Regions from separate parts of the Photobacterium sp. TY1-4 genome, predicted to be linked through region 1. Evidence: predicted binding sites of a transcription regulator. Region 1 holds the regulator's gene; the other holds the start of a gene.
The links. Region 1 encodes PurR, which represses purine synthesis genes. Its sites were predicted from a motif close to TNANGNAAACGTTTNCNTNA; they were not measured.

Region 1 (4,358 bases):
GATACTGACCGTTTCCTGATGCGTTTCCTGCAGAGCTTTATAAGCGTTTAATGCACCGGCTTCGTAGAGTTCGTCGACGGTACAAATCCCTGCTTTTTTCAGCATTCGTTCGTTGGCTAAACGTAGGTTCGGCAAATCCTTGATACGGCTCGGGCCGGTCTGGCTTTTCTTTTCCTTGTCCTGTTTAGCAGCCTCAAAAGATTGTTTGGCGTGTTCGATAATTTGCTCTGGCGCATCCCACCACTCCTCAGGAATTGCGAAGTGTTTGGTGACGACCGGAAATCCACGCTTTTTGTAAACGTATGGGCTGAGTCCTGCTTGTTTAAATTGTTCTTCGTTTTCGGCATTGGCACGCAGGTGAAGTTTGTCGTTAACCACTAACGCAAACATGGTTTCGCCTGAGAAAATCCCAAAACCACCAAACATTGAACGTGATTTTACATTTTCAAAACATTGAAACAGTCGAAGAGAATCTTTAAGTACTGGTTTGTCCATGCTTCTTACTCGGTGAAAAATTTCTCGAGTCACCTAACAACAGAGCGAGGATTCAGATTAGCAAATTACGAAGAAAAGCAATGTCAGGGATTTGTCAGGATTCTGAACATGACTTCTTGCTACATCCATCGGCAACCCCGCTACCATAAGTCCACTTAGTTATTGATAAATAAGTAACTCTTAGGCCGGAGGCTTTGCGTCCCATTCTTTAGAATGGTTTGCCTTGTTCGTGACATAAACAAGCATATCTCAGAAGATATTTTTGAACTTGGTCCCATTTTTAAAAATGTGATATTGCTCCCACAAATAGATCCTAAAGCCTGCTAGCAAAAATTTAAAACTTATTAAATTTTGAACAAGTTGGTCGGGATTGGGCCAGATTTAACACGTTATGGGTCTTGATAAATTCGGGATGTAAATCTGTGGTCAGAGGATGGTCAAAATTGCAACAAAAAACCGATAGCAAGCTATCGGTTTTTTTGAAAAGAAAAATTGAAGTGTTTATGAAATCAGATGTTTAGGTTCTTGACTGATTTTCTCACGACCAATTCGGGCGCCATTTCAAAGATCCGGCGTTCATGTTGTTTGTCTTTCACCCGTGCCATCAGGATTTCAATGGCTTTCTTACCCAACCGTTGTTTCGGCTGGTGGATGGTGGTGAGCGGTGGTGAGAAGTACGGCGCTAGATCGATATTGTCATAACCGATGATGGAGATATCATCCGGCACGCGCAGACCCGCTTGCTCAAACGTACTGATCAGCGCCATTGCCATAATGTCGTTAAAGCAGAAAATCGCGGTCGGGCGCTCTTCCATGGCGATGAACTGCTTGGCAGCCGCCACGGCAGATTCACACTCAAAATCGCCTTCAATCAGCCAGTCCGGATTGACGCTCAAATTGGCTTCAGCCATGGCTTTGTGGAAGCCTTTGAGGCGCTCACGGCAGGTCAGTTTTTCACTGTGTCCGGTCAGGCAGCCAATTTTCTGGTGGCCGTGTTCAATAAAGTATTTGGTCGCGACATAGCCACCCAATTCCGCATTGTCCTGGATTTTGTCGGTGTGCGGGCTCTCCGGACCCCAGTCCATGACCACCATCGGCAGATCTTTCTGGCGCTCGAGCAGGGCCAGCAGTTTATCGTCCAGATCGGAACACATCACCAGTAATCCGTCGACCCGCTTTTCAGCCAGCATGCGCAGATAGTCACGTTGCTTTTCCAGGTTCCCTTCGGTGTTACACAGGATCAGCGTGTAGCCTTCGCCATAACAATATTCTTCAACCCCATGTACAACTTCGGCAAAGAACGGGTTGGTTGATTTGGTCACCAGCATGCCGATGGTCCGGGTGGTGTTACATTTCAGGCTTCGCGCCACAGCGCTCGGGGCATAGTTGAGCTCATCCACGGCGGCCAGCACTTTCTTCTGGGTTGCTTCTGCAACAAACCGGGTTTTATTGATCACGTGAGACACTGTTGTGGTTGAAACACCTGCCAAACGTGCAACATCTTTAATCGTTGCCATACTTATTCTTCTAATAATTCAAAGCGGGCTTGGGCCCATTTCTCTTCATTGATCTGAACAGCATTCAACAGCCGTGCACCAAACTGAATAAGTATCTGGTTTGCTTCTTGGAGTCAGGCCAGATACTTGTTCAGTTTGGCATGATGATCTGCGTTCACAGGGATCATCATGCTGTTTCATACTGCGTATAAAACGTCAAAAAGCCGCTTCTCTTCCGAGCGGCTTTCTTGTTCTTCTCGCCTTTCAGGCGTTGCATTGTGTAATCGCTTGCGATCACATTCTACTGAGTGTAGCGCACAGTGCAACGTTTCTGTATCGCAAGGTAGTAATTCTTGATAGATATCAACAAACTCACTGCAAATTTTCTCAAATTGGATGCATATCTGGTGGTGTTCTTTATGTCGGCCATCGCTTCTCCCGGAGGAAAACCGGGAGAATCGTGCTGGGGATGGTGCAGGTTAGGCAGGTTTCCTTATCCTGCGGGCAATACGACCGGGAAATCCTGGGTCGGATGTTTGCTGACGTGGACCGGCCAGCCATAGACCTGCTGGATGATGTCGGGGGTTAACGCCTGCCATGGCGTGCCATCAGCCTGCACTTTGCCTTGATTGATGATCACTAACCGATCGGCATATTGGGCGGCCAGATTGAGATCATGGATCACCACAATCACAGCCGCACCGGCCCGGGCCAGCTCCCGGGCCACTTGTAAGGTCCGGTGCTGATGCGCGAGATCCAGGGCAGAAGTCGGTTCATCAAGCATCAGGATACATTGCTCACCCGCCTGGCTGAGTTGCGTCAGCACCCGGGCTAGGTGAACCCGCTGTTTTTCACCACCGGACAGGGTGGGGTATAGGCGGTCCTGAAGTGCCAGGACATCGACCCGGCTCATGGTTTCAGTTGCCAGTGCTTGGGTGTCTTTTTTCGTCAGTTGCAGGGGTAAGCTGCCCAGCTCAACCACTTCCCGTGCAGTAAACGCAAACGTCAGGTTGCTGTGTTGCGGCAGGACCCCAAGGTGTCTGGCGAGGGTCGCCGGGGCATAGGTGTTCCGATCTTGACCGAAAAATTGTATCGTGCCGCCGCCGTCGGCTTCGCCGCACAGTACCTTCAGCAGGCTGCTTTTGCCGGCACCATTCGGACCGAGCAAAGCGGTCAGCTCGCCGCTGGCCAAACTGAGGGTGAAGTCATCAAGTAGTGTTTTGCCGCCCAGAGTCAGGTTCAGCGCACGGGCGTTAATCGCTGGTGTCGTTTGCGTCGTTGCAGAGACAGGGTTAATCGCGGTATTCATGACATTCTGCCTCGTTGTTTCATCAGCATGACAATAAAGAACGGCGCGCCGAGAATGGCGGTAATGATGCCCACCGGCAATTCCGTCGGTGCCGCCACGACTCGGGCCAGCATATCGGCTACCAGCAGTACCAGTGCGCCCAGCAGGGCAGAGAGCGGAAGCAGGACTTTATGGTTCGGGCCGCACAGCATCCGGCCCAGATGTGGGATGATGAGACCAAGAAAACCGATCACCCCGCTCAAAGAAACACAGATCCCGACGCCCGCAGCACAGAGCAGGATCAAGCGGCGTTTGAGCCGCTGGACGTTGACGCCCATATGTCGGGCTTCTGCTTCCCCCAGCAAAAAAGCATTCAGGGCATTGGCGTCCCGATCAAACAGCAGGACCAGCACGCTGAGTGTGATGAATGCCAGGGTGATCCCCGGCCAGGTTGCTCCGGCCAGCGAGCCCATGCTCCATAAGGACAGATCCCGTAACGCCTGATCATCGGCCAGATAGTTCATCAGACCCATCGCAGCACCGGAAAGTGCAGCAATGGCTACCCCGGCCAGCAGCATCACGGTAACAGAGGTGCCGTTTTTATCGGTCCCGAGACGGTACACCAGATAGGTGCTGACCGCACCACCGATAAATGCAAAAGCGGGCACGGTCCCGACGGTCAGCAGCAAAGGATAACTTGCTGCCAGCGGTGCAAACACCACAATCGCCAGCGCGGCTCCCAGGCTCGCCCCGCCGGAAACGCCGATGATGCCGGGATCCGCCAGCGGGTTCCTGAACAGGCCTTGCATGACCGCACCGCACAGGGCCAGAATGGCGCCCACGGCAATACACAGCAGGGTACGCGGCAGGCGGATTTGGTGGATCACAATCTGAATATGTGCCGGAAGCTCGGCTTGCCAGGGCAGTAATGCCTTCAGGCTGTCGCTGAAGCTGATCCCCATCGGGCCGACAACCACCGAGCTGGTGATTGCCAGGGCCAGGCTCAGCAAGCCCAGCGGAAAAATAATGGTGGCAGGAATGCGTTGAAACTGCATAGTGGTGAACTTCGGCTCTGTTAG
Region 2 (4,358 bases), 1.5 Mb from region 1:
ATCCGGATCCAAATGTGCCGCCAGCTCATCCAGGGCGGTTTTTAAATCGCACGCAGGGCTGGCACAGACATTGATGTGCCCCATTTTCCGGCCGGCGCGTTTTTCTTTGCCGTACCAGTGAACATGGCAGTGCGGCAGACCTAAGATCGCGTTATCCAGCGTATCCTCGCCGAGAATATTGACCATGGCTGTCGGACGCAGCAAAGCGGTGCTCCCCAGAGGCAGACCGCAGACGGCGCGCAGATGGTTTTCAAACTGGCAGGTCTCAGCGCCCTGTTGGGTCCAGTGACCGGAGTTGTGGACGCGCGGCGCAATTTCGTTCACTAACAGCGTCCCGTTGACTTCGAAGAATTCAATTGCCAGCACACCGACATAATCGAGCGTTTCTGCCAGTGCCTTGAACATCGCTTCCGCATCGGCTTGCAGCGCTGACGAATCGGATTGGGCGACCGACAGGCTGAGGACGCCGTTGCTGTGGGTATTTTCGGTCAGCGGGTAAATGGCGAGACTACCGTCCTGCCCGCGTGCGCCGATGATCGATACTTCCCGATCAAACGGGATGAAGGCTTCGGCGACGATCGCCTGCTCTGGCGCGGCTTGCAGGAATAGCTCCAGCTCCGCCCAGATCGCTTCTTTGGCGTCGGCAGACTTGAGTCGCCACTGCCCTTTACCGTCATAGCCGCCCAGGGCACTTTTCAGCACCATCGGCAGGCCGACGGTGTCAATCGCATGTTCAAAGTCATCCCGGTTGGTAATGATGTGATAGGTTGCGTTGGCCACCCCGGCCCGATCCAGCAGGCGCTTTTCCAGACGGCGATCGCCCCCGGCTTTAATGGCTTCCGCCGTCGGGCGGAATTTGCCGCTGGCTTCACAGAGCGCCAGAATGTCATGCGGGATATGCTCGAACTCCGCGGTGATCACATGGGCGTAGGTGATTGCCGTATTGAGCCCTTTCATCATCAGCTGTTGGGTCAGCGGGTGCACCACATGCCCGGTGCCGACATCGTAAGCCAGGACCTCAATATTCAGGGGGGCTCCGGCCAGCGCCATCATTCTGGCCAGTTGGCCGGCGCCCAGCACTAAGACCTTCATGATGCGTCCTCGGCCGGGTTCGGGTTGCTTAACACCTGATCGGTTTGCTCTTGACGGAATGCATCGACGGCAGCCATCACGGTGCTGTCCTGGGTGCCGATGATTTGGGCGGCCAGCAAACCGGCATTGGCTGCACCGGCATCCCCAATGGCCAAAGTACCGACGGCAACGCCTTTCGGCATCTGGACGATCGACAGGAGTGAATCTATGCCCTTCAGCGCCCGTGACTGGACCGGAACACCTAGGACCGGCACACTGGTAAATGCAGCGGTCATGCCGGGCAGGTGGGCAGCACCGCCGGCACCGGCAATGATCACTTTAATGCCGCGCTCATGGGCCGTTTCTGCATATTCAGCCAGCAAATGCGGAGTCCGGTGGGCCGAAACCACCTTGGTCTCATACGGTACGTTGAAGCGTTCCAACATTTCAGCAGCGTGCTGCATGGTTGGCCAGTCTGACTTTGAGCCCATGATAATCCCGACTTTCATCCCGATCTCCTTTGGGTTAGCTAATTGAAGGCAACGAAGGCTTGGCGCGCATTATACGGTGATTTTTTGTGAAGGAAAACGTTTGCGTTAGGGTTTGTCTCAGGTTTTGTTAAGGGATATTGCGGAACATGGCCTTGTCAGGCCGGAGTGGGTAAAATACCCGCAACAAAGTTGAAACGGGCATCCAACCGGTGCCGGAACGAGGGTGATGTGGATAATTTGACGCAAGTGCTGGCTGCGCTGCAGCAAGGGGATGTGGTGGCCTACCCGACTGAGGCGGTGTTTGGCGTGGGCTGTGATCCGGATAATGAGCAAGCGGTTAATAAGCTACTGGCGCTCAAACAGCGTCCGATCGAAAAGGGGCTGATCCTGATCGCCGCTAATTACGCGCAGCTGGCGCCTTATGTGGATGACAGCCAGTTGAGCGACGCGCAGAAGCAGCGGATTTTCGATACCTGGCCCGGGCCGGTGACTTGGGTAATGCCGACCAAACCGGGCGTCCCGGCCTTTTTGACCGGCCAGTTTGACACCATTGCAGTTCGCGTGACGGATCATCCGTTGGTGCAGCAGTTATGCCGCCAGTTTGGCAAGCCGCTCACCTCGACCAGTGCCAACCTGACCGGTCAGGCGCCGGGACGGAGTGCCGAAGAAGTCAAACAACAGCTGGGTCAGTATCTACCGGCTATTTTACAAGGGGAAACCGGCGGACGTGACAATCCGTCTGAGATCCGAGATGCCCGGACAGGGAAAGTTTTTCGCCAAGGATAATCAATGATGCAAGATGTGAGTAAGCAAGCCGTAAAAACGTTTTTGTTAGACCTTCAGGACCGGATTTGTCAGGCGCTTGAGCAGCAAGATGGCGGGGCAACCTTTGAGCAGGATGCCTGGGAGCGAGAGCAAGGCGGCGGTGGTCGCAGTCGGGTTTTGCGCCAGGGGCTGGTGTTCGAGCAGGCCGGGGTGAACTTCTCTCATGTCTATGGCACCGAAATGCCGGGATCCGCAACCGCGCATCGTCCGGAGTTGGCGGGACGCAGTTTTGAAGCCATGGGGGTGTCGCTGGTCATTCACCCGAACAACCCTTATGTGCCGACTTCCCATGCGAATGTCCGTTTTTTTATCGCCGAGAAAGAAGGCGAAGATCCGGTGTGGTGGTTTGGCGGTGGTTTCGACCTGACCCCGTTTTACCCCTTCGAGGAAGACTGCCAGCATTGGCATGATACGGCCAAGGCGTTATGCCAGCCTTTCGGGGATGAGGTGTATGCCGAGCACAAAGCCTGGTGTGATCGCTATTTCTTCCTGCCGCATCGCAATGAAACCCGCGGCGTGGGCGGGCTGTTCTTTGACGATCTGAACCAATGGGGCTTCGAGAAGAGCTTTGCCTACATGCAGGCGGTCGGGAACGGGTATCTGGATGCGTATCTGCCGATTGTGGCGAACCGCAAAGACATCGAGTACGGCGAGCGGGAGCGTCAGTTCCAGCTTTATCGCCGTGGCCGCTATGTGGAGTTCAACCTTGTTTACGATCGTGGCACCTTGTTTGGCCTGCAAAGTGGCGGTCGGACTGAGTCGATCCTGATGTCGATGCCGCCTCTGGTGCGTTGGGAATATGGATTTGAGCCGGAGCCTGGCTCACCGGAGGCTGTGCTGGATGAGCGCTACCTTCAACCCCGCGATTGGTAACCGCTAAAAACGGTTTGTTCCAGTGGAAAGGCAATGATAGGGTCAGTGATTCACTGACCCTTTTTGTTTTCAGCGCATGGATTTCTTGCAAATGGATAAGTACGTTGTGTTCGGCAATCCGATTGCCCAGAGTAAATCACCTCTCATTCATACCCTGTTTGCGCGTCAGACGGCACAGAAGATGAGTTATGAAGCCAGGCTGGCCCCGTTGGATGGATTTGTCGCGGCATTGGATACTTTTTTTGCAGAAGGCGGACGCGGCTGTAATGTGACGGTGCCGTTTAAAGAGCAGGCCTTTGACTATGTCGATCAGCTGACCGAACGGGCGCGTCTGGCCGGTGCTGTGAATACCCTCAAAAAATTAGATGATGGGCTGGTACTCGGAGACAACACCGACGGTGAAGGGTTAGTACAGGATTTGCTGCAGCATCAGGTCGCATTGAAAGGGAAACGGGTCTTGTTGGTCGGGGCGGGTGGCGCAGCACGGGGCGTGGTTTTGCCGCTGCTGGCGCAGCAACCGTCATCGATCAAGATTGCCAACCGAACCCTGGCGAAAGCCGAGGCGTTGGTCGATGCCTTTGCCGCGCATGGCCCGGTCGACGCCATCGCGCTGGATAAACTGGCCGGCGAGCAATATGACGTGATCATTAATTCCACCTCGGCCAGCCTGAGCGGTCAGTTGCCGGGGATCCCGGAAAGCCTGATCCAGCCGATGACGGTGTGTTACGACATGGTCTACGGGTGCGAACCCACCGCATTTAATCAATGGGCGCAGCAGTTGGGTGCAAAAGTCGTGCTTGACGGGCTGGGGATGCTGGTCGGCCAGGCAGCTGAGAGTTTTATGGTATGGCGTGGTCTTCGTCCGGGCGCGAAGCAAGTCCAGCGGGAGCTGCGTCGTTTAATGCAGGAATAATCATGAACCAAGATATTTTATTTGCCGATATTCAGCACTGGGACCGTGAAAAGCAAGCAGTGAGCTTTCCGGCGCAGCAGGCCGGCGCGTTAATTACGTGCTGGGTCAGTCTGGCCTGGTTGCAACAACAGGAAGCGCAAACCTTCAGCAGTGAAGCGGAGATCCTGGCGGCGTTTGCTGCTAGC

Region 2: the regulator PurR is predicted to act here: its motif matches at 1,651-1,670, upstream of purE (5-(carboxyamino)imidazole ribonucleotide mutase).

Annotation. Positions count from the first base shown of each region.
Region 1 covers NZ_CP099734.1:1,488,171-1,492,528, forward strand. Annotated here, with positions in the region: gene NH461_RS07015 (TfoX/Sxy family DNA transformation protein) at 1-495, opposite strand, end outside; cyclic di-GMP riboswitch class I at 623-728, opposite strand; gene purR (HTH-type transcriptional repressor PurR) at 1,005-2,012, opposite strand; gene NH461_RS07025 (heme ABC transporter ATP-binding protein) at 2,485-3,300, opposite strand; gene NH461_RS07030 (FecCD family ABC transporter permease) at 3,297-4,334, opposite strand; gene NH461_RS07035 (hemin ABC transporter substrate-binding protein) at 4,355-4,358, opposite strand, start outside.
Region 2 covers NZ_CP099734.1:3,523,805-3,528,162, reverse strand. Annotated here, with positions in the region: gene NH461_RS16305 (5-(carboxyamino)imidazole ribonucleotide synthase) at 1-1,092, opposite strand, end outside; gene purE (5-(carboxyamino)imidazole ribonucleotide mutase) at 1,089-1,580, opposite strand; gene tsaC (L-threonylcarbamoyladenylate synthase type 1 TsaC) at 1,791-2,348, shown strand; gene hemF (oxygen-dependent coproporphyrinogen oxidase) at 2,355-3,260, shown strand; gene aroE (shikimate dehydrogenase) at 3,352-4,173, shown strand; gene NH461_RS16280 (DUF1488 domain-containing protein) at 4,176-4,358, shown strand, end outside.